2 regions of the Novosphingobium sp. ZW T3_23 genome follow, and region 1 is predicted to be linked to the other one. Evidence: riboswitches for the same ligand, from Rfam matches in the RefSeq annotation. Region 1 holds a riboswitch; the other holds the start of a gene.
What was found. A riboswitch is a leader RNA that binds a small molecule or an ion and turns the genes downstream of it on or off. The one in region 1 is predicted to bind thiamine pyrophosphate.
Positions count from the first base shown of each region.

Region 2: it holds a riboswitch for thiamine pyrophosphate, as region 1 does, so the genes downstream of both, thiC (phosphomethylpyrimidine synthase ThiC) here and ACI3K3_RS03390 (TonB-dependent receptor) in region 1, are expected to answer to the same signal.

Region 1 covers NZ_JBJDRF010000003.1:211,526-223,627, forward strand. The annotation lists gene ACI3K3_RS03355 (outer membrane beta-barrel protein) at 37-1,314, shown strand; gene ACI3K3_RS03360 (GumC family protein) at 1,340-3,574, shown strand; gene ACI3K3_RS03365 (glycosyltransferase) at 3,571-4,728, shown strand; gene ACI3K3_RS03370 (polysaccharide biosynthesis/export family protein) at 4,767-5,276, shown strand; gene ACI3K3_RS03375 (glycosyltransferase family 4 protein) at 5,318-6,607, shown strand; gene pnuC (nicotinamide riboside transporter PnuC) at 7,136-7,696, opposite strand; gene ACI3K3_RS03385 (phosphotransferase enzyme family protein) at 7,696-8,817, opposite strand; gene ACI3K3_RS03390 (TonB-dependent receptor) at 8,883-11,177, opposite strand; TPP riboswitch at 11,210-11,319, opposite strand; partial or broken gene ACI3K3_RS03395 (MCP four helix bundle domain-containing protein) at 11,465-12,102, shown strand, end outside.
Region 2 covers NZ_JBJDRF010000010.1:35,227-47,328, forward strand. The annotation lists gene ACI3K3_RS08070 (DUF72 domain-containing protein) at 1-544, opposite strand, end outside; gene ACI3K3_RS08075 (hypothetical protein) at 544-837, opposite strand; gene thiC (phosphomethylpyrimidine synthase ThiC) at 1,055-2,938, opposite strand; TPP riboswitch at 2,987-3,133, opposite strand; gene ACI3K3_RS08085 (SOS response-associated peptidase family protein) at 3,178-3,819, shown strand; gene ACI3K3_RS08090 (outer membrane protein) at 3,944-4,582, opposite strand; gene ACI3K3_RS08095 (Gfo/Idh/MocA family protein) at 5,057-6,145, opposite strand; gene ACI3K3_RS08100 (aldo/keto reductase family oxidoreductase) at 6,176-7,096, shown strand; gene ACI3K3_RS08105 (LLM class flavin-dependent oxidoreductase) at 7,093-8,175, shown strand; gene ACI3K3_RS08110 (MFS transporter) at 8,426-9,661, shown strand; gene ACI3K3_RS08115 (TonB-dependent receptor) at 9,734-12,019, shown strand.

The DNA.
Region 1 (12,102 bases):
GCGTGAACGCGGCTGCCCGAAAACGAGACCCCATTGATGCGCTATATGATCGGAGGCCTGGTAACATGCAGCTTAGCGATGGGCCCGGGCATCGCGATGGGCCAGGCGGTAGGGTCGGGCACCTCGATAACCATCTCGCCTCAACTTGACCGGCTCGACGTGGCAGGGTCGCGTATCGAACCGGAGTTCCATTCGACGCCGCTCCATATCGGTCCACTCAGCATCCAACCTGCAATGTCAGTTGTTAGCGGATACACAAGCAACGTGTTCAATCGTCCTGACAGTCGGTCCGACGCCATGTTACACCTCATGCCCGCGCTTCGTGTGAGCACGGATTTTGCGCCCCATCGGCTGGATCTGGGTGCCAGAGGCACCGTTCGCCGTTTTGCCAGGTTCACTTCCGAGAACAGCGAAGAGTTCGATATCATCGGAAATGGCATCATGAAATTGTCGAACAATGGGCAATTGAATGCATCCGCAGACTTTGCGCATCTCATCGAAGCTCGCAGCAGCTTCGGTACCGTGCTCGAAGCAGCCGAGCCGATCAGCTACCAACAGTGGGGAGGCAATCTCGGCCTCGACCTGGAACTGGGCAGTTTCCGCCTGGCTCCATCGGTGAGTTACCAACAACTGGATTACAATCGCCTCTCTTTGGCGAATGGCCAGAACATCGATGTATCCTTCCGCGACACACAAACGATCCGCGGAGGTCTCCGAATAAGCTACGACTTCACCGGAATGATTTCGGGTTTCGCGTCGGGCTCGTTCTCGGACATTCGATCCACGTCGGCGGCTCGGGATATTCGGCGGGATGCCCGGAACGTCACCGCCGCGATCGGTATGAAAGGCGAACTCACGCCCCTGCTTTCTGGCGAAGTAAGCCTGGGCTACCAATCACGAGAATATGAACTTCCGATCTATCGCGACTTCTCCGGCGTAACTTTCGCGGCTGACTTGCAGTGGTATGTAACGCCTTTGGCCACGCTGCACCTCCAAGCTGGCCGCGCGTTTCAAAACAGCGGCTACCGCGAAGTCGCCGGCATTCTCACCGATACCATCGCTTTCACCGGCTATTATGATCCACTTCGCAATCTGCGCGTAAGCCTTTCGGCAAGCCATGAAAGAGGGCGATATCGCGAAGTGGACACGAGGACGAACCGGCAATCGATTCGCCTCAACGTCGAGTATCGATTGAGCCCGCTTCTTTCCATCGGCGGGTATGTCTCCGTCGTCGATCAGGATGTCCAGGGAACACCGCTCGCCGGTGCTTTCACCTCCGCTTCTGGAGGTCTCGGCATTTCCATTACGCCATGACCGATCTTTGCAAGGAGCCCAGCGCTTGAACCTTCCCGCGATTTATGAGCCGTCAGGCGCTGTTCCGCAGGTTCTGGCAGAGAATGCCGGTTCCGTCCGCTATTCCGAAGATCAGATAACCGTGCGTTATCTCTTCGCCATGATGCGACGCCGGCGGGAAGCATTCTTCCTCACCGTTGCCATATGCGTACTCGTTGCCCTTCTGTGGACCACGGCACTACCACGCATCTATTCGTCTACGGCCGACGTCGTGATGATCACAACGCCCACCCAGGTCGTGCCGCAAGAACGGGACGGAGGCGCTCCGGCCCCGATACGGTCCGAAGATGTCGAGACGCAGATCCAGTTGATCGCCTCGCGACAGATAGCCGGCCAAGCGCTCGACGCCACGGGCTTGACCAAAGACCCCCATTTCGTTTCGGACGTCGCGACGCCGCGCTCGTCGATCGGCAACCTTCTCGCATCGATGGGTATCGATCCTGCCCCAGGCGCGGGAGGCCCGACGATCGGTGCTGCTGCCTTGCGGGAGAAATCGATCACCTACCTGCTCAAGAGGCTCAGCGTCGCACGCATCGGCGACTCCTTCAACTTGCGCATCTCCTTTACAGATTCAGATGCACAGCGAACCGCGACTGTCGCAAACGCCTTTGCGCGCCTCTATACGACTGACGACGCCCGCGAACTTGCGCGCACCAACGCCACTGCCGCGCAAGTCCTCAAAGGCCGGGTCGATGAGCTTCGCAAGGCAGCCAACAGCGCTTTTGCAGCGGTGCAAAACTACCGCATCAGCACCGGCCTGCTCAGTTCCGCCGCAACCAGCCTGACAGAACAGGAAATCTCAACTTACAATCAACAGATCGCACAAGCGCGCGCCGAAGCCGCACGAGACTCCGCTGCCCTGTCCAGCGCCCAACGACAGTTGCACGCCGGCGGGGCAAATGGCGTTGGGCAAGGCGTGACCTCGTCCGTCGTGACCTCTCTGCGCAGCGAGCGCGCCTTGCTGGTCATCAAGGAGAGAGATCTTTCGCAACGCTATTTCGACAACAACCCTGATCTTGTCACCGTTCGGCAGCAGATTGCCGACATCGACCGGCAGATTGCCGCGGAAGTAACGCGCTCGATCAAGGCGTTGGAAAGCACGGCCGATACCTCCACGCAGCGCCTCTCCTCACTCCTTGCCAGCCGACGCGGCACACGGTCGCAACTCAGCACGGACAATACGGCGCTAGTTTCGCTCGCCGATCTCGAAAAGCGGGCGGAGGCGACCCAGGCGCTGTATCAATCCTACCTCGAACGCTACAACGCCGTTGTAGCGGGAGCGGGATCGGAGCAGCCAACGGCGCGGTTGATTTCCGGGGCGAATACACCGCTCTTGCCGATTTCGCCCAACCTCCCCATCAACCTGGCGCTGGGACTGGTCGTCGGCGTGCTTCTGGGGGCCATGCTGGCGGTCCTTTCGGAACTGTCCTACCGCGGCTTCACAACGCTTGACGATATCGAAAATCGTCTGGGATTTCACGCGTTGGGCTTCATACCGTTGCAGCGCTCCGTGGAACCGCACGTGAACACGCCGCTCGATTCCATGAGGGACCATCCGAACGGTGCATTTGCCGAAGCGTTCCGCAACGTCATCGTCTCGGTGCGTCAGTTCAGTCCGCGATCAGGGAAGGTCATCGCGATCACCTCGGCGCTTCCCGGAGAAGGGAAGTCCACGATCGCTGCCTGCATGGCCCGTTCGCTGGCCATGGCGAACGAGCGGGTCGTCGTCGTGGATTGCGATGTCGTACGCGCGCACCTGAGCAAACAATTCAACCTCGTCCAGGGGGAGCCGGGCCTTTATGAGGCGCTGCATTCCGAAAGCAGGGACATCGCCCATTACCCCGATCCGGACTCGCCCTTGCGCATCATTCCGATCACCCGCCCGTTACCAAAGGGAGAACGCCTGACCGAACAGGGGCGCCTTCATCGTGTGATCGCCAGGTTGCGTGAAGAGTTCGACGTAGTTGTTCTTGATTGCCCGCCCATCCTGCCCATCGCGGAATCGCGCGAGATCGTGTCCCGCACCGATAGCGTCGTTCTTGTGGTGCATTGGCGGAAAACGATGGACAAAGTGGTCAAGGCCGCCATCCGCCAACTACCCGCTCGCGCCTTGAAGGGGCTGGGTGTGGTCCTGAACAAGGTGGACATGGAAAAGCAGGCCCGCTTCGGAGGCAGCGATATCTCCAGCTTCTACAAAAGCTACCGTGGGTATTATTCATGAGCCACGTATTTGAACGCTTCGGTCGCGTTGCGCTGATCCACTATTGGCTCGTATCGATGCGGGGCGGAGAGCGTGTTCTGGAGCGACTGCTCGATCTTTTCCCGCATGCCGACATTTTTACGCACGTCTATGCTCCAGATCGTGTCTCACAAAAGATCCGAGCCGCGAACGTGCGCCAGACTTTCATTGGTGCGCTTCCCGGTGCACGCCGCCACTATCAGAAATACCTTCCATTCATGCCCATGGCACTGGAAGAACTGGACCTTCGTGGATACGATCTTGTAATCAGCAGCGAGTCAGGGCCTGCAAAGGGTGTCATCACCAGCCCCGATGCGCTGCACTTGTGTTACTGTCATTCTCCGATGCGGTATTTGTGGGATCACTACCACGACTACAAATCTTCAGCCAATTTCCTGAACAGAGCGATAATGCCTTCCGCCTTCCACCGGCTTCGCCAATGGGACGTGAGTTCGGCCAATCGCGTGGACGGCATCGTGGCGAACAGTTCCTTCGTCGCCCGTCGCATCCGCAAGGCCTGGGGCCGGACAGCCACAGTGGTGCATCCGCCCGTCGCGATAGACGCCTTCCAACAGGCAGCGGACGTCACCGATCGCTATCTCTGGATCAGCCAGATGACCCCCTACAAGCGGGCCGATATCGCCCTTGAAGTATTCAATCGGCTGGGGGTGCCGGCACTGATGGTTGGCGACGGCGAAATGTTCAAGACCATTGCTGCGCGCGCCGGCCCGAACGTGGAGGTCCGCAAGCATCTCTCCTTCGAAGAACTCAAGCGGGCCTATGCCACAGCCAAGGCGCTGGTCTTCACGCCCGAAGAAGACTTCGGAATCGTTCCCGTGGAAGCCAATGCATCCGGCCGTCCCGTCATCGCATTCGGGCGCGGCGGCGTCACCGATTCAATCGTCGATGGTGAAACCGGCCTGTTCTTTCGCGAACAGACCGTCGATTCACTTTGTGACGCCATCCTCAGGCTGGAAGCCTGGCTCCCATCCTTCAAGCCGCAAGTCGCGATGGAAAATGCTCGGCGGTTCGCCCCCGAAGTGTTCGATCGCGGCATTCTCGCCGCGCTCGAAGCACTAAGTCCCTCGCTCGCTCATGGCGCCGGAATTGCTGCGCCCCTTCTTCAGGAGTCTTGATGGTGAAGCCTTTCCTTGCGCTCTTCTTGAGCTTGTTCATGGCTGGCTGCGCCGCGTCGCCAACCGGGGAACTGCCCCGCATCGATGTCGTTCAGCAAACTCTCGCGCCCGGTGACCGGCTTAAGCTGGACGTCTTTCGCGAAAAGGACATGTCAGGCGAATACGTCATCAATGACGAGGGCAACCTTGGCCTTCCACTTGTCGGCACGGTAAAGGCGGCCGGCAAGACGCTTCCGGATTTGCGAAGGGAGCTTACCGACCTTCTGCGCGAAGGCTATGTGCGCGACGCCCGGATTACCCTGGACGTAATCGGATACCGACCCATCTATATTCTGGGTGAAGTGCAGAAACCGGGCGAATATACCTTTTCCGAGGGAATGTCCGTCCATGCCCTCGTCGCCAAGGCCGGCGGCTTCACCTACCGGGCCAACCAGAACGTCGCCCATGTCCGTCATGCCAACGAGGCCGCCGAACGCGCCTATCGGCTGACCAGCGGCGCGGCCATTCAGCCGGGCGACACCGTGCGCATCGGGCCACGTTTCTTTTGATGGAGCCACGACGCATCATGGCAAACGGCATAGATCGCGTCGTGCTGCTGCATGACTTCAGCGAACCCTTGGGCGGCGCATCTCACCTGGTTCAGGTTCTGCTGAACGGCCTTCGTGAACGCGACATTCCCGTCACATTCCTGACCGGGGACGCGGGTCGGAACTTTCGTCGTGACGACGTCGATCTTGTTGCTTTGGGCGGCAAGCCGCTTCTGGAGCGGTCTCGAATTGGCGCCTTCACGACAGGTCTGTTCAACCCGGCATCGCTCTTGCGGCTGAGTGCATGGATCCAGCAGCATGACACGCCCGGAACAATCTATCATCTCCATGGCTGGTCCAAGATTCTGACGCCGGCCATCTTCGGCGCGCTTCGCAAGGTAGCGCATCGCGTGATCCTGCATGGGCACGATTACTTCAACGGTTGCCCTAACGGCGCCTTTTTCGACTATGCGCGTGGAGAAGATTGCACTTTGCAACCGCTTTCACGCGCCTGCCTTCAGCGCCAATGCGACAAAGCGTCACGCGCGCAGAAGCTGTGGCGGACAAGCCGGGAGATTGCGCGACGGGGCGCCCTGTCCGGCGGTACGAACGTCAATCGCATGTTGCTGATCCATCCCGAGCAGACGCGGCAATTCCTGCTGGCGGGCTGGCCTCGGCATAAACTCGCAGCGGTTCGCAATCCCGTGACGCCGGTCACCCGGGAACGGGTTCCTGCCGAAGCGCATCGCGGCGTAATCTTCATCGGCAGGATATCGCGGGAGAAGGGAGCGGACCTGGCGGCAGCGGCGGCAGCTAAAGCCCAGGTTCCGATCACTTTCGTGGGGGATGGGAGCGAAATGGATATCCTCCGCCAGATCAACCCCGCAGCCGTTCTGCTGGGCCGGCAGGACCGTCAGGGCATGGCACAGGCGATATCGAAGGCACGAGTAGCGGTCATGCCAAGTCGCTGGTCCGAGCCGTTCGGCCTGGTCGCGCTGGAAGCGATCGGCTCCGGCGTACCCGCCATCATCAACCATCGCGCCCTCATCGCAAACGAAGTGCACAGCCGTGGGCTTGGCCTGTCCCTCGACACCGGAAACATAGACGAGTTCGCGCAGGCGTTGTTAAACCTTCATGCCGACGACGAGCGTGTATCCGCAATGTCTCATGCGGGGCACGGCCGTTATTTGGAACTCTGCAACACGCCCGATGACTGGATCACCCGGATCATCGAACATTACCGGGACGTCCTAAATTCTTCCGACGATCGGAGCGATGCCGATCCGGTCTCGTCGACGTTCCCGGCCATGGGGCATCACCAATCGGAGGGCTTGCGAGGAATCCAGGGGTAACGCTTAGAGAAGCGAATGGCGGCGTAAGAGCAACCGGCATAGCGTTCAACTGGGAAGCTCAAACCGCGCCATCGAGCCGCCCGAATGGCGAACAGCTCAGGCATAGTGGCCGGTTGCCCAACCAGGCAATTTGCTTTGAGATGGAAGATATGTGGCGTCGCTCAGGAATTTTCGTCCTTGAACTGCATTTGACCTGAGAGCTCCCTTGGAGAATTCCCGCAGGAGCATTTCAGATGTGGGGTCGGCAAACTTTCAAGCGACCGCCATGCAGCCGATCACCACGGGCGAAGACCGCGTTGAGCCATTTTGCCCCAAACGTCGATGGCGCGGTTCGCGGCCCTCCGCATGGGCTGCCCCGCGCACCAGGACGGATCGACATTCAGTTCAGGTGGAGCCGAGAAGCGTGATTTTCCGAGCATCGAAGCGGAGCGGACTTTCGGTCCGTGAGCACCGAAGCCCAAGAGCCCCGCTTCAAATCGCGCTTCGCAGGCCCGCATGGGCTGAATGTCGATCCGTCCTAGGCCGCCATCAGCTCCGGTCGCGCGCCTGCTGCCAGCGTCGAAAGCCGAGCACGGCCAGCCCGATCATCGCGGCATAGAGGCCTGCCGTGAGCCAGAGTTCCTTGAAGACGAACATGCCGACGTAGATCACGTCCACCACGATCCACAACAGCCAGCTTGCCGCATGGCGCCGCGCGGTCCAGTATTGGGCGACGAGACTGAAACTGCTCAGCCCCGCATCCATCCATGGCAGCGCCGCGTCGGTATAGCGGCTGGTGATCCAGCCGATCGCCAGCCCGCCCATGGCGCCGAGCGCCAGCCCCGCCACTGCCCGCCTTGCGGGCAGTGGGCTGACGATGACCTCTCCCGCCTCTTCCCTGCCCCTGATCCACGATATCCAGCCATAAACGATCGCCAGCCCGAACAGCGCCTGCAAGACCATGTCGGAGTAGAGCCGCACGTCGAGGAACAGCTTGAAATAGAGCCCGCACGCCAGGAGGTTGACCGGCCAGCACAAGAGGCGACGCCGCGCGGTCAGCCAGATGCCGAGGAAACTGACGGCTACGGCAATGATTTCCAGCAGCGACATCACGACAGCACTCCAGCATCTGGCGCTTCATTCGCTCCCGCTGCCACGGCGCGCAGGAAATCCCCCCCAGACCGGGAAAGAAACCAGTCCGCATGGTCGATGAGATAGTCCTGCCAGGCAAGCTTCGCCTGGCCGCGATCGTCGAGAATGCCGACGAAATAATCGACTTCGGACAGCGCAAATTCGATATGCACCAGCGGCAGGATCGCGAGGACCGTTTCCACTTCCGCTGCGGAAATCGGCAGCACCGATCGGTAGCCCGCAAGGATCGCGCAGGCCGCATCGGCGTCTCCGGTCCGGTCCGGCACATCCAGCCACGGGATGGCGCTGCGCTCGATCGCCGTCGCCAGATCGTGAAGCGCGCAGGTTCTGGTCGCCAGCCCGAAGTCGATCACGCTGCCCACCGTGCCGTCATCGGACCAAAGCAGGTTGGAAGGATGCCAGTCGTTGTGGGTCCACATGCCCGGTTGGCCTGCCAGTGCTGCGGTGAGGTCCGCCCTCCCCAACGCCGTCAGGAGCCGGTCCAATTGCTGCCGCCACGGCTTGTCCGCCAGATAGCCAGCAAGGGCAGGGCGAGCCGCGATATAGCTCTCTGCGGCTGCCAGCGGATCGCGCGATGGCAGGATGGTGAAGCTGGCGACCAGCGGATGGTTTGCACGCGGCCCTTCCGCAAAATCGCGGGCGGCCAGATGCAGACGCGCCAGCGCTGCTCCCGCTGCGAAGGCATGGCCCTGCTCGATGAAAGGGGTCCAGGATTGACGGTCCCGATAGAGATCGCGCCCCGGCGCCCTCCGCAGAAGTTCGTAGGTCCATTGCCCCTGCGCCACCGTCCCCCGCCCGTCCGTGGGCATGACTTCCGGAACCGAGAGGCCCTTCGCACGCAAGTGCGCCATGAAGCGATGCTCTTCCGCCAGTGCGGCGGGGCTGCGAAGCGAGCGGTGGTGCCGTTTCAGGAAGAACGTGCCGTGCTCCGTCCGAAGCAGTGCCGCCGCCGAAAACGGCCGCGGCGAATGCCATTGCAGGTCAAGCACCTGCCCGACTTGCGAAAAGCGGGCCAGGATCGCTTCGGCTTCCGCAAGAGTGATCGCCGGCCAGGCGGGCGCTTCCAGCTCGGTGCCCATGCCGTGCACCAGGTGGCCATGCACTGGATGGGACTCCTCCGCTGTTCCGCCCCCGCCGCTCACGATCAGAAAGCGCGGCTCAAAGTCACCACGAAGGCGCGGCCGCTGCCCACGTAGTAGCTAGGCGCCGAACCGGCGATCACCGTGCCGTTTCGTCCGGGCGTGTCCTGCGCATTGCTGCTGATGGAATAGACGCCCGACAGCACATGCGGATTGGTCACGTTGATGGCGTTGAGCCTCAAGTCCATGCGCTGGGCATCGATCAGCCCGGCCAGATGCACACCGACCGACAAGTCCAGCGTGGCATAGCCCTTGATGCTTTCATCGTTCATGAAGGTTGCATACTGGCGGCCCACGTATTTCAGCGCGGTGCTGCCGAACAGGCGACCGTCATCGTAAGTCGTACCCATGGCGAACTGGAAGCGGGGGCTGGAAACCGCGCGCTTGCCTTTCGTGGGCAGGAAATCGCCGCCGACCGGCAGGTCGTCGTCCAGCCGCGTGTGCAGGTATTCGCCGGAAAGATAGACGCTCATGCCCTTGGCCGGGCGATAGTCGATCTCGCCGTCCAGCCCGTACGAGGTCTGGCTGCCGCCGTTGATCGTCGAATTGACCAGCGCGCCGCCGCTGTTCACCACCGTCGCCACCTGGCGGTTGCGGAAATGGTAATGGAACGCGGTCAGCGAGAACGAGAGGCTGGGGCCGATGTAGCGGTATCCCAGTTCCTCGGAGATCGAATATTCGTTCTTGAGATCGGCGCTGCCGGCGGTGATGATCTGCCCGCCGTAGTAGCGGTTGTAGAGCGCGAACTCGTTCGGCGTGCGGAAGTTGGTGGTCACATTGGCGAAGAGCTGCTGGCGATCGTCGAGCTTGTAGTGCACCGCCGCGCGGGGCAAGGCGGCGAAGCTGCTGGACCTGAGGTCAGACGACGGGCCGGGCAGATAGTCGCGGCCGTTGCGCAGCACGTTCACCCCCTTGAAGCCGACGTCGACAGTAAGGCGCGGGGTCACCGCTATGCTGTCGGCCAGGAAGAAGCCCTTGGTCACCGTTTCGGTGCGCGCGTTCTCATAGGCGAGCAGCCGGCCGTCTGCGGTGCGGATGGCCTTGTCCTGATAGCCCCACTGGTCGAACGGCCGCCCCTGGTCGTCTATCGAGGTGTAGGACTGGGTGACGCGGTCGGTGCCGTAATCGAACCAGAGCCCGGCCGTGATCGTGTGCGCACCGGCCTGGAACGTGAGCTTGCTGACATCGCCGATGCGGAACTGCTTGCCGGTCCAGTTGCCCATGACGGTCGCCACGCCGTCCACCGCTCCGGGCAGCGCGATCGGCTCGGCCAGTTCCTCGGTGCCCAGATAGTTGCCGGTTTCGCTTAGCTGCGTGCCGTAAGGCGCGTTGCCGTGGCCGAGCTGGAGATAGGCCGAGCTGTCGAAGGTCAGCCGGTCGTTCAGCTTCAGATGGATGGGCGCGGCCACGTAGAAGTTGCGGAACGGGCCGCGGTAGAGCCGCCAATAGTTCGTGTTGCCCGCAGTGTAGCGGCTGTCGCGGTTGAAGCCGCGGCCCAGCGCCTTCCAGTCGGCCAGCGTGGGGCTGGGATAGCTCGATGTATTGGCGTCGTTGTAGGAGAAGGCGATGCTGGCGCGATTGCCGTCTCCCCATTCGCGCAGGATCTTGGCGTCGATGTGCTGGCGCCTGTCGAATCCTGGACCGCGCCAGTTGTCCGCCCGGTTGTTTGAATAGGACACGAAAGCCTTGAGCCCGCTCGCGCCGATGGTTCCGGTGTCGAAGCGCAGGAAGGCGCGGCGTTCGTCGTAGGAGCCGACCGAAAGGTTGACGAGCCCGCCCATGTCGTTCTTCGGGTCGTCCAGCGTCAGCGAGAGCAGCCCTCCCGCCGCCGCCACGACCGGCGCGTCGATACTGGCCGAGCCTTGCGCCAGGGCGATCTGGCGCACGTTCTCGGCATCGGCGAATTGCGAGGGATAGGCTACGAAGTAGCCGATGTCGTTCTGCGGCGCGCCTTCCATGACCACCCCGATCTGGTCCTGCCCCAGGCCGCGCAGGGTCAGGCTAGAACTGGTCGAAAGGCCGAAGGGATCGCTGGTAGAGACATTCGCGCCCGGCAGGAGGTTGACCAGCTGGAAAGCGTTGAGCGTCGGCGCCTGCTTGACGATGAAATCGGCGGAGATCGCACTGATCGCCTTGGGCGCGGTCTGGTCGGGCAGCAGGCCTTCCGGATCGGGATGGCCGATCACCTCGATGCTGTCGGGCGCGGCTTCCTCCTCGGAGGCGGCCATGGCGACCGGGGCGAGGAACAGGGCCGGGATCGCCAGCACGGCGCCGCAGGAATAACGGAAATCGATCGTCACAGTCACGCGTCCACTCCACTCGGAGGGACAACGGATCTGCCGCCAGCCCTCCCTACGCCGGTGTCAACCGGATCAGGTTCAGCGGGTCGTGGTCTGCTGACCACCTCTCAGCCGCGCATGAGCGGCCCCCCGGGGATCAGCGGCCTCTAGGCGTTCGTATGGCTGGTGGGAAGGGGCAATCGTCACGGGACCGTCTTGGGCGCCATCGGTCTATAAAGATACAGAGGCGAGCCCATCCCCCCCTGCTCGCGCTGAAATGGCCTACCCGCCAGGATATGGATTTGTGCATGCTGGAATTTCTCAACGACTGGAAGCTTCCCCGGAAGCTCCTTGCCGCCTTCGGCGTTCTTTCGGTGTTGTTCGCGATCGTCGGCCTCAACGGCCTGATTTCTAGCCGCAAGCTGGATGCGATCGCGCAGAACCATGTGGAACACGGCATCGCCAGCATGTCGGCGCTGGCTGACGTCATCGGCAGCGTCAAGGAGATGCGGATCATCGTCTATACCTATTACGCCGCGGTGAACACGCCGGCGGAAGAGGCGGACGTGCGGCAGCGGTTGGAGAAGACCAAGGCCTCGCTGGCGGCTGCAGTCGGAGAGTACCGACAGGTCGCGGACGAGAATTTCGCGGCGGAAGCCACGGCGCTGGCGGCCAAGGTCGATGCGCTCAACAAGGCCAACGACCACATGTTCGCGGCGCGCGCTGCCGGCGACATGGCGGGCGCGATGGCCGTGCTCAAGGGCGAGGCGCGCAATGCCTCCCACGACATCATCGACCAGACCGAAAAGCTGCTCGATGAATCCCGTGAGCGCTCGAAGGAAAAGGCTGCCGAAGGCGCCGAGACCGCCACTTTCGCGATCTGGCTTTCCGGTGGCCTCGCCGCGCTCGGGATCGCGGGCATCGTGATCATCTGGCGCGTGCTGAA
Region 2 (12,102 bases), on a different contig from region 1:
CCTCGAATGCCGGGTATTCCTGGCTGTCGGCCAGCACGACGGCGACCCCGGCCTTGCGGACGAGAGCCAGGAAGGCCGGATCGTTGAAGCTCTCGTGACGCGGCTCGATGGCGTGGCGAAGGCGCAGGCCGCCGTGCTGCTCGGGCAGCAGATCAAGGAATGCGGCGATCTCGTCAGGGTCGAACCGTTTGGTGGCGGCCAGTTGCCAGTTTATCGGTCCCAGCTTGTCGCCCAGTTCGACCAGTCCCTGCTCGACGAAGTTGGTGACGCTCTCACCCGCTTCGGCCAGGTTCTTGCGGTTCGTGCAGTAGCGGGAGCCCTTGAGCGCGAACCTGAAACCATCTGGCACGGTATCGCGCCATTTGGCAAAGCTGGCCGGCTTCTGGCGGCCGTAGAAAGTGGCGTTGATCTCGGTTCCCGTGAGGTGCTGCCCGACATATTCCAGTTCACGGGCCTTGGACACGCCCTTGGGGTAGAACGTCTCGCGCCAGGGGTCATAGCTCCAGCCGCCGATGCCGACGTGCACTTTACCCCCGGCGGCCATCAGCTTTTCTTCCGCGAGAGGCGGCGGCGATTGGCAGTGACGCGCTTGCGATAGTGGCGGACCGCCTTGTGCGCGGTCTGCTCCGGAGAGGTCAGTCCGCCGGTAGCCAGCTTCATGGCCAGTTCGGCGTTAGCCTGGAGTTTTTCGGTGACCATCAGCATGTTTTCGCGGTTGCTGCCGCGTCCGGTCATCATATCGGTAGTGCGCATACCCATGACCATCATGGATTCGGCCCAGAGCCAGTAGCTGTCATGGGCGAGCTTCATCCAATCGCCATTGGAATTGCGGGGCATTCAGGTTTCTCCAGATGGAGAGCCTAAGTATCAGCGCAATCGATTCCCGCGAAGGGGAATCGGTGATCCGGAGATCGTCGTCCCGGGCTCGACCCGGGACCGCTGGCAGTCCTTTAGGCGCTAGCCCGCAGGACCGCGCCCAGCCGAGAGTTGGGCGTGGCTTTGCCAGCGGTCCCGGATCAAGTCCGGGACGACGTTACTTCGACCTCATTTCACCTCAATCGTGCTCGCGGTCGCCGGCGCCCATGTAGAGTTCGCTGCCGGTTTCCTTGAACACCTTGCTCATCTGCGCCATTCCGGCCTCGGCCTCGCTGATGGCGAGCATGCCGCCTTCCTCGGCGGCGATGAACCCGGTCGAGGGCTGGTTCTGCTTCGCCGCAAAGTCCCGCACCTCCTGGCTGATCTTCATGGAGCAGAACTTCGGCCCGCACATCGAGCAGAAGTGCGCCGACTTTGCCCCTTCGGCGGGCAGAGACTGGTCGTGGTACTGTTCCGCCGTGTCGGGATCGAGGCTGAGGTTGAACTGATCACGCCAGCGGAACTCGAAACGCGCGCGGCTGAGGGCATCGTCGCGGACCTTGGCCGCCGGGTGGCCTTTCGCCAGATCGGCAGCGTGGGCGGCCAGCTTGTAGGTGACGACGCCGACTTTCACGTCGTCCCGGTCCGGCAGGCCGAGATGCTCCTTGGGCGTGACGTAGCAGAGCATCGCCGTGCCATACCAGCCGATCATGGCGGCGCCGATGCCGCTGGTGATGTGGTCGTAACCCGGTGCGATATCGGTGACGAGCGGCCCGAGGGTATAGAACGGCGCCTCGCCGCAAGCCTCCAGCTGCTTTTCCATGTTCTCCTTCACCTTGTGCATCGGCACATGGCCCGGCCCCTCGATCATCACCTGCACGTCCTGTGCCCAGGCGCGCTTGGTGAGTTCGCCCAGGGTGTAGAGTTCGGCGAACTGCGCCTCGTCGTTGGCGTCGGCGATCGAGCCGGGGCGCAGACCGTCACCCAGCGAGTAGGCGACGTCATAGGCCTTCATGATCTCGGTGATCTCGTCGAAGCGTTCGTAGAGGAACGATTCGCGGTGATGGGCGAGGCACCACTTGGCCATGATCGAGCCGCCCCGGCTGACGATCCCGGTCACGCGCTTGGCGGCGAGCGGCACGAAAGGCAGGCGCACACCGGCGTGGATGGTGAAGTAGTCCACGCCCTGCTCGGCCTGTTCGATCAGGGTATCGCGGAACACTTCCCAGGTCAGGTCCTCGGCAATGCCCCCGACTTTCTCCAGCGCCTGGTAGATCGGCACGGTGCCGATCGGCACTGGGCTGTTGCGGATGATCCATTCGCGGGTGTCGTGGATGTTGCGGCCCGTGGAGAGGTCCATCACCGTATCCGCGCCCCAGCGGATCGACCAGACCATCTTGTCCACCTCGCTCGCCACGTCCGAGGCGACGGCGGAGTTGCCGATATTGGCGTTGATCTTGACCAGGAAATTGCGGCCGATCGCCATCGGCTCGCTTTCCGGGTGGTTGATGTTCGAGGGGATGATGGCCCGGCCGCGCGCCACTTCCTCGCGCACGAACTCGGGCGTCACGTAATCCGGGATAGCGGCACCCCAGTCCTGCCCGTCGCGCTGATATTCCTTGAGCATCGCGCGGCCGAGGTTCTCGCGCTCGGCGACGTATTCCATCTCCGGCGTGATGATGCCGGCCCTGGCGTAGTGCATCTGGCTGACGTTCATGCCCGCTTTCGCACGCAGCGGGCGCTTGACCACGTTGGGAAACGCCGGGACGCCGCCTGAGCGATCAGGGCCGAGTTGGCCATTGTCCTCGGGCTTCACCGCGCGGGCTGCATAGTCCTCCACATCGCCGCGTCCGAGAATCCAGTCGCGGCGCTTGGCGGCTAAGCCCGCCGCGATGTCGATGTTCACAGCGGGATCGGTATAGGGACCGGACGTATCGTAGACGCGCACCGGCGCCTCGCCCGATCCAGGCTCCAGATGTATTTCCCGCATAGCAACGCCCAGCGGTCCGACATGGATCTTCTTCGACCCGCGAATGGGTCCGGTAGTAACGCCGATTTCCAGTTTGGAATTGATGTCGGCCATAAGCGATTTTCCTTCGGCTTATGGACGAAAGAAAGGTCGCGACAGAGAGTTCTGTGGCCCGCCCTTCCCTCCGCCCGTGTTAACGGGTTCAGGTTCAACGGGTCGGGCAGCGTGACCTGCCCCTCTCAGCCATTTGTTTCCTTCCGGCTTTCGCAATAACGAAAACCTTGGGCACAAGCTCCCCGGGGATGGGCGGACGATAGACGCGGCTTTTCCGCCCGTCTAGGGCCGCAAGAGACATGCCGATCATCTATCGCCTCGACGCGCCTGCACGCGAAGTCGCCCCCGCCATGGGCGCGGAGGCCGGCAACGATCCCTGGCCGGGCGGCGCGGTATCGGGCGGCGGCTTCGCGCCGGTGGTGACGATGGGACGGGAGTTCGTCGCAGGGCCGAGGCCCGAAAAGCGCCTGCCGCGCCGCATGGTGCCCCGCCTTTGGGGCGTTCCTCCGCCGCCCGCCGCCTTCGGCGAGCGCCGCCACGGGATTCTCACCGTGCGCAACCCCGAAAGTCCGTTCTGGATCGGCAACCTGCGCAACAGCGAATTCCGCTGCCTCGTGCCCGCCACCGCCTTCATGGAATGGGGCAAGGTCGAGCCGCGCGACGGCAAGCGCCGCCAATGCTGGTTCGGCGCGGTCGATCAGCCGATCTTCGCCATGGCTGCAATCTGGAAGGACAGCGAAGTGCCGAGCTTCGCCCTGATGACTTGCGAGGCCAACGCAGCCCTGCGCGCCGAGGGTCGCGACACGATGCCGGTGATCCTGCCGCCCCATGCGCACGAAACCTGGCTGCGCGGAGAATGGAAACGGGCCGCCGAACTGGTGGCGCCCTATTCGTCCTCGCTCATGACAGTCGGCGTTTCCGGGGACGTACAGCGCTCATGAGGAAAGGCCCGGATCGCCGCGAGGACGATCCGGGCCCACTCCCCTGCGAAGAGACTGGCCTGCGAAGAGACTGGCCTGCGAAGAGACTGGCCTGCGAAGAGACTGGCCTGCGAAGAGGATACGATTACTTGAAGCGGATGCCCACGCCGCCCATCAGGCGCTGGCGCGAGGTATGGCCGTGATAGTCGGAATAGACGTATTGCGCGTTCACGTAGACCGGCAGACGCCCCTGGGTCAGCGTATATTCCACGCCGCCGCCGACCTGGTAGCCGTCGGCGCGGTAGTGATCGTAGACCAGCGTGTCGCCGGTCGGGCCGTCGATGCGGCGGCGCTGCTCGCCGTTGACGTAGCCGCCCTTGGCGAACACGAGCAGCTGCGGCGTGGCCAGGAAGCCTGCACGAACCGCCGCGCCCCATTCCTCGAAGCCCTTGTGGCAGATGCTGTTGCCGTCCGGCAGGCCGTTGCAGTTCTCATTGCCCTTGCCCGGCTTCCAGAAGCTGCCTTCCGCGCCGATCACGATGCGCTCGCCGAGAGTGCCGTCGAAACCGACCGTGCCGCCGTAGCCGAACTTGTCGTTGTGATCGCCTTGCGACCGGAAGCGGTCTCCACCGAAGTTTCCTTCGACGCGGATCCCGCGAAAGCTCGTCCCATTGGGGGCGATCTCGGGGGAACCGGAATCCTGCGCAAGGGCCGGCTGGGCAGCGATGCCGGCGGTAAGTCCGGCGGCGAGCATGGCTGCGAGCGTGGTGGCCTTGATCTTCATAACACGTCCTCACTTGGGGTCGGGGGTTCCAGCAGAACCGCGACCGGACGGTCAAAGTTGCTCATTAGGGGTATTCCGGTAGGCGATCCGGCGCGGAATGTGACGGTTACGCAACACCCGAAGATTGGCGCGAATCCGTCCATTCAGGCCGCAAACCCCTGCGGATCCGTATTTTCCCGAAGGCTGGATTCCCTGCGCACGGTGGGCCGCCGAAAAGAGGCCGATACTTTTTCGACCGTTCCGGGAACCGGCTGACGGTTGCGTTCGGGCGGTAGCCAGAGGGTGAAGACATACGTCGTCCCGGACCTGATCCGGGACCGCTGGCAAAACTTTAGGCAATACGTCGCAGAACCGCGCCCCAGCCACACCGCGCCCAGCCTTGAGGTGGGCGCGGCTCGGCCAGCGGTCCCGGATCAAGTCCGGGACGACGGAATATCCAACGACTCAACGTCATATCCGCCTACACCTCGGACATCACCCCAGCAGCTCGGCCATCTCCACCACGCGCTTCTCGCGCGCGCTGAGTTCGGCCGCAGCGCCGATCGCCACTGCCATCAGACCGTCGCGCGCCGTCACCTGGACATCGCCCTCGCCGCGAACCGCGCGGGCAAAGGCTTCGTGCTGGTAGAACGTCGCGCCGTGATGCGAACCGGCTTCCATCGCCGCTTCGTCCACCGCCACATGCCAGCGCTCGACCGACTTCGGCCCCGGCCACGGCACGCGCGGCGACCAGACGAGATCGCCCGGCGGGATCAGCACGTCGAGGCGGCCCTTGTCGCCGGTCGCGCTCATTTCTTCCTGATGCTCGGCGCCCTCGGCGAACATGCACAGATCGAGCAGCGCGCGGCTGCCGTCCGCGAAATCGACGGTGGTGAAGCTGTTATCGATGATGTCAGGCCGGCGGCCTTCATAGCGCTCGTCGAGATGGTTCACGTCCATCGCGCCCGAGCAATAGACCCGCACCGGCTCCGAACGGGTGATCAGGCGCATGAGGTCGAAGAAGTGGCAGCACTTCTCCACCATGGTGCCGCCGGTGTTCACGGAGAAGCGGTTCCAGTCGCGCACTTTCACCAGGAACGGGAAGCGATGCTCGCGGATCGAGAGCATGTGCAGGCGGCCGATCCTGCCACCGTGGATCTCGTCGATGAAGGCCTTGGCGGGCGGCATGAAGCGATATTCCATGCCGGTCCAGAACGGAGCCTTGCGGGCCTCGGCCCGCTCCACCACCCAGCGGGCGTCTTCCATCGTCGTGCAGAGCGGCTTTTCGCAGAGGATCGCCACGTCGCTGTCCAGCAACGGCTCCAGCACCGCGCGGTGCGTGAAATTCGGCGAGACGACCACCACGGCATCGAGCCCGGCATTGGCGATCATGCTGGCGCTGTCGGCATATTCGGCGACGCCCTCGGCCTTGTCGCCCAGCGCATCTTTCGCCCAGCCGAGCGAAGTCGGCTCGGGATCGGCGATGGCGACCACTTCGGCACCTTCGAGGATCTTGAGGTTGTGGATGTGCTCGACACCCATCATCCCGGTGCCGACAATTCCGTAACGCAGCGTCTCTACCATTTCACGACTCCATGTGCCATGTGGCGGTCCATGACCACGCTCACGACGCGGGCCCTATCGGCCCAACCCGTCCCGCTCGGCAAGAGCGGAATTTCCGTTTTCCCGATTGCCTGGGGCATGTGGCGGCTCGCCCGACCCGACGGTAACGACGACATCGGCGCCATCGTCGCCCGCATCGAGGCGGCGCTTGAGGCAGGCGTGACCCTGTTCGACACCGCCGACATCTACGGCTGCGACGCCGCGCTCGGCTTCGGCGGCGCGGAACTGCTGCTGGGCAAGGCGCTCGCCGCCCGCCCGGACCTGCGCGACCGGATGACCATCGCCACCAAGGGCGGCATCGTGCTGGGCATTCCCTACGACTCCAGCCCGGACTACCTGAACAAGGCGCTCGAAGCTTCGCTCGAACGCCTTGGCCTGCCCTCGGTCGAACTCTACCAGATCCACCGCCGCGACTTCCTGGCCCACCCGCGCGACGTGGCCGAAACCCTCGCCGCCATGGTCGAGAGCGGCAAGGTCAAGGCCATCGGCGTGTCCAACTACAGCCCCGCCGAGTTCGAGGCGCTCCAGGCCTACCTGCCCTTCCCCATCGTCTCGACCCAGCCGGAATTCTCGGCCGCGCGCTATGCGCCGCTCTATGACGGCACGCTCGACCAGGCGATGGCCCGCGACGTGGCGGTGCTGGCATGGTCGCCGCTGGGCGGCGGGCGCCTTGCCGCCGGTTCGGAAGACCCGGTAGCGAAGCTGGTCGCCGCCCAGGGCGAGCGCTACGGCACCGATGCCGCCGCCGCCGCGCTGTCGTGGATCATGACGCACCCCTCGAGCGCCATTCCCATCGTCGGCTCGCAGACCCCCGAGCGCATTCTCGCCTCGCGCGATGCCTTCAAGGTCGAATGGACGGCTTCGGAATGGTATGCCGTGCTCGAAGCCTCGATGGGAGCACGCCTGCCGTGACACGCGATCCATGCGAGATCAGCTGGTTTTCGGCGCTCTGCGACGATGACTACGAGTTCCTCGGCCAGCCGGACCCGATGCTGCGCTCCAGCTGGGAGCATTGCCGCAATATCGTGACGGCCGCCGAGGAAGGCGGTTTCGACAATGTGCTGCTGCCCTCGGGCTATGCGCTCGGCATCGACACCACCGCCTTCGCCGCCGCCATCGCCACCCAGGTCCGCCGCATCAAGCTGCTGATGGCCGTGCGCATCGGTGAGATGTGGCCCGCGCAGCTTGCCCGACAGATCGCGACGATCGACCAGATTCTGGGCCCCAAGGTCGGGGGCGGTCGCCTCAACATCAACATCATTTCCAGCGAGATGCCCGGCGAAACCCTTGACGGCCCCGCCCGCTACGAGCGCACCACCGAGGCCATCGAGATCCTGCGCACCCTGCTCTCGGGCCAGTCGCTCGACCATCAGGGCCGCTTCTGGAACCTCAAGCTGGATGCGCCGCGCATGATCGCGCCGGGCTCGAAATGCCCGCCGCTCTACTTCGGCGGCCTCTCCGAGCCCGCCCGCGAGGTGGCCGCCAAGGGCTGCGACGTCTACCTGATGTGGCCGGACCGCATGGAGGCGGTGAAGGAAACCATCGCCGACATGCGCGCCCGCGCCGCAAAGTACGGCCGCACCCTGCGCTTCGGGTACCGCGTCCACGTCATCGTCCGCGAAACCGAAACGGAAGCGCGCGGCGCGGCGGACCGCCTGCTCTCCCGCCTCGACGCGGCAGAGGGCGCCGCGATCCGTGCGCGCTCGCTGGATTCGCAGTCGGTCGGCGTGCAGGCGCAGGCGGCATTGCGGGAAACCGCCAGCGATGACGGCTATGCCGAGGACAACCTCTGGACCGGCATCGGCCGCGCCCGCTCGGGATGCGGCGCGGCGATCGTCGGCGATCCGGATCAGGTGCTGGCTAAATTGCAGGCCTATCGCGAGGCGGGGATCGATGCCTTCATCCTCTCCGGCTACCCCCATGCCCGCGAAGCGGACCTGTTCGCGCGGCATGTGCTGCCCCAGATCGATCACGGGCCGCTGGCTTTTTAAGAACAAGGGAAAAGCAGGGGGTCAATACCCCCTGCACCCCCATTACCGTCGAGGTCAGGCGGACCGACTACCTCACGCGCCCATGGCAGCGCCGGAAGACATATTGGCTGCGCCGCAAGGAGCGCACAGCCGATAGGTGGCGCGGAGCGGCGACATTCCGAGGGTCCGGGGGATCATCCCCCGGGTCTTCTCCCTTCCCCTAGAATTTCTTGTTCGCCCCTCCCTCCCACCATCGCTAGACCTGCCGCCCATGACCCTGTCCCCGCGCCGCCGCTGGCTGCTTTTCGCTCTCGCCCTCACCGCGGGCGTGCTCAATCTCGTAGACCGCCAGATCATCTCGGTGCTGAAGCCGACGATCGCGGCCGATCTCGGCTGGAGCGACGACGACTACGGCACCTTGGCCGCCTGGTTCCAGGCGGGCGCCGCGTTCGGCTTCCTCGCAGCAGGCTGGATCGTCGACCGGCTGGGCGCGAAGTGGGCCAATGCGGCGGGCGTGGCGGCCTGGTCGCTGGCGGCGATGACGCATGGCTGGGCGCACACCTTCAGCCAGTTCGTGCTTTGCCGCATCGGGTTGGGCGCCACGGAATCGATGGGCACGCCGGCGAGCGTCAAGACCATCGCCACGATCTTCCCGCCGAAATTGCGCTCGCTGGGCTTCGGCCTTTCGAATGCCATGAACAGCCTGGGCGCGATCCTGGCCCCGCTGGGGATCCCGTTGATTGCAGCGGTCTGGGGCTGGCGCGCGGCTTTCGTGCTGGCGGGCGCCGTGGGCCTTGTCTGGGTGCTGGCCTGGCTCGCCGCCTCGCGCGGGGTGGATTTCGGGGACCGGCAACCGACGGTGGAAGGCAGCCTGATTTCGGGCGACAAGCTGTTCCTGAAGGAAGGGCGGACCTGGACGATCGCCCTGGCCAAAGTCCTTTCCGACGCGACCTGGTGGCTGATGCTGTTCTGGATGCCGGACTATTTCAACCGCCAGTTCGGCCTGTCCGGCACCGACCTTGGGCCCCCGCTGGCGCTGGCATACTGCGGGTCGGCGGCCGGATCGCTGATCGCCGGCTTCGCCGCCAACCGCCTGCTTTCGACCGGCTGGAGCGCCAACCGAACCCGCAAGACGCTGATGCTGATATCCGCGCTCTGCGTGGTGCCGGTTCCGCTGGCGCTCCATGTCGAGGGCTACTGGCCCGCCGTGGGCCTGATGGCGTTGACGCTGGCTGGGCACCAGGGCTTCTCGACCAACCTCTTCGGCCTGATCGCCGACGTGACCCCGCGCCACAAGGTGGGCCGCGTCACTGGCTTCGGCGCGTTCTGCGGCAATCTGGGCGGCACGGCGATCAGCAAGATCGCCGGTCTCGTGCTGGCGGCGGGGCTCGGCTATGGCCCGCTGTTCGCTTTCGCGGCCACCTCCTACCTGCTTGCACTGGGCTGGATTCAGCTCACCATGCCCAAAATCGTCCCCGCAGAGGACGCCGATTCATCTCGCGTATAAGGCGACTAAAGGAAAACTATCTTTCTCAACTTAAACAGTTGAGTTAGCGCCGCGCGATCCAGGGAGAATTCCATGACCATTACCTCGCTCCGCGCCGCCCGCACCCTGCTGCTGGCTTCCGCGGTCCTGCTTCCCGCCGCCGCTTATGCCGAAGAGGCCCCCGACGCCGCTTCCGGTGAAATCGTCGTTACCGCGCGCTACCGCGACGAATCGCTCCAGCAGGTGCCGATCGCCATCACCGCCGTCAGCGGCGAATCGCTGAACGACCGCGCGATCCACAACCTCCAGGACCTGAGCGCCACCGTGCCTTCGGTCGACTTCCGCAACGGCGCCTCCAACAAGGACCGCACCGTCTTCATCCGCGGCGTCGGCACGATCAGCACCTCGCCGGGCGTCGAATCCTCGGTTTCCACCGTGCTCGACGGCGTCGTCCTGACCCGCCCCGGCCAGGCTACGCTGGACGTCGGCGAAGTTTCGCGCATCGAAGTGCTGCGCGGCCCCCAGGGCACGCTGTTCGGCAAGAACGCATCGGCCGGCGTCATCAGCGTGGTCACCGCCGCGCCTTCGCAGGAATTCCATGCCTATGCCGAAGGCAGCGCCACCACGGACGAGGAATACCGCATCAAGGCGGGCGTCACCGGCGGCATCGCGCCCAATGTCGCGGCCCGGATCGACGGCCTCTACGCCAACTATGACGGCAATGTGCACAATGTCTTCACCGGCAACGACGTGAACGGCTACGAGCGCTACGGCGCCCGCGCCAAGATCGAGGCGACGCCGGTCGACAACCTCAAGCTCACGCTGGCGGGCGACTACCTCTATTCGCACGACACCACGCCGAGCGGCGTCTACGCGAACACCAACCAGATCCAGTATCCCACCGGCGCGATCAGCGCATTTCCGGCCCTCGCCGCCTTCCTGGCCGGTCAGGGCATCACCGCCGGCCCGGAAAACCGCGAGGTCAGCACCAACTTCGACACCGACGTGCGGGACAAGAACTACGGCGGCTCGCTGACCGCCGAGTGGGGCCTGGGCGACTACACCGTCACCTCGATCACCGCCTATCGTGAGTGGAAGAACCGCCAGCACCAGGACTACGACGCCCTGTCGCAGCTCTCCGCCACCTTCCCCGAAGGCGACGATCGCGGCATCGTGGACAACAGCCAGTTCTCGCAGGAACTCCGCCTGACCTCGCCAAAGGGCAAGCTGATCGACTACGTGGTCGGCGCCTATTACCTCCACGCCAAGACCGACGAGGTCTACACCCGCTCGCTCACGCGCCTGATCTCAGGCGCGCAGAACACCGTGACGGGCGTGGCGAACTATGGCGTGAAGAGCGACAACTACGCCCTGTTCGGTGAAGCAAACATCAACTTCACCCCCTGGCTGCGTGCTATCGCGGGCTACCGGTCAACCTGGGACGACCTCAGCTACTACCACGTCCGCACGTCGACCAACGATCCCACGAACTCGGGCGCGACCGCGCTCGACGTCGCCGGCATCCGCGCCTACCACAATTCGGCCGGCTCCACCTCGACACGCGGCGATTCCTATCGCGGCGGTCTCCAGCTCGATTTCGCCGCCAACAACCAGGCCTATTTCACCTATTCGCGCGGCTACAAGGGCCCGGCCTACAACGCCTACTTCAACATGCGCTCGCTCAACGCGACCACGCCGCTGGACGAGATCGCGCTGAAGCCGGAAACCTCGGACTCGTTCGAAGGCGGCATCAAGGGCTCGGCGCTGGGCAACCAGATCACTTATGCCCTGGCGGTCTACACCACCAAGTTCCACAACTATCAGGCCAACTACAACGACGTGGTCGGCGGTGCGCAGGTCACCCGCCTGATCAACGCCGGCACCGTGCAGACCAAGGGCGTGGAACTGGACTTCGGCCTGCGCCCGATCCGGGGCCTCTCGCTGGACACCTCGGTCGCCTATACCGACGCCAAGGTGTTGAACTTCATCTGCCCGCAGGGCGCACCGGCAAGCTGCGACATCAACGGCGAAGTCCTGCCCTTCGCGCCGAAGTGGAAGCTCTACAGCAACGCCGCCTACCGCTTCGCGCTGTCGGATTCGCTCGACCTCGAAGTGCAGTCGGACTTCACGCTCAAGAGCCGCACGCAGTACCAGCTGGCCCAGACGCCGGGCACGATCCAGCCGGGCTACTACATCTGGAACGCCAGCGTGGCGCTGATCGGCACGACCGGCGACTGGCAGCTGCGCGGCTTCGTGAAGAACATCACGAACCAGAGCTACTCGAACTTCCTCGCCAACGGCACGCTGGCAGGGATCGTCCGCTACGTGCCGCGCGATGACAAGCGTTATGCCGGGATCATGCTGCGCAAGGACTTCTGAAGAAAAGGGACAAGCGGGGGGTCAACACCCCCTGCACCCCCAATACTGTCGAGGCTGGGCCGACCAACAGCCCTGTGCGCCCA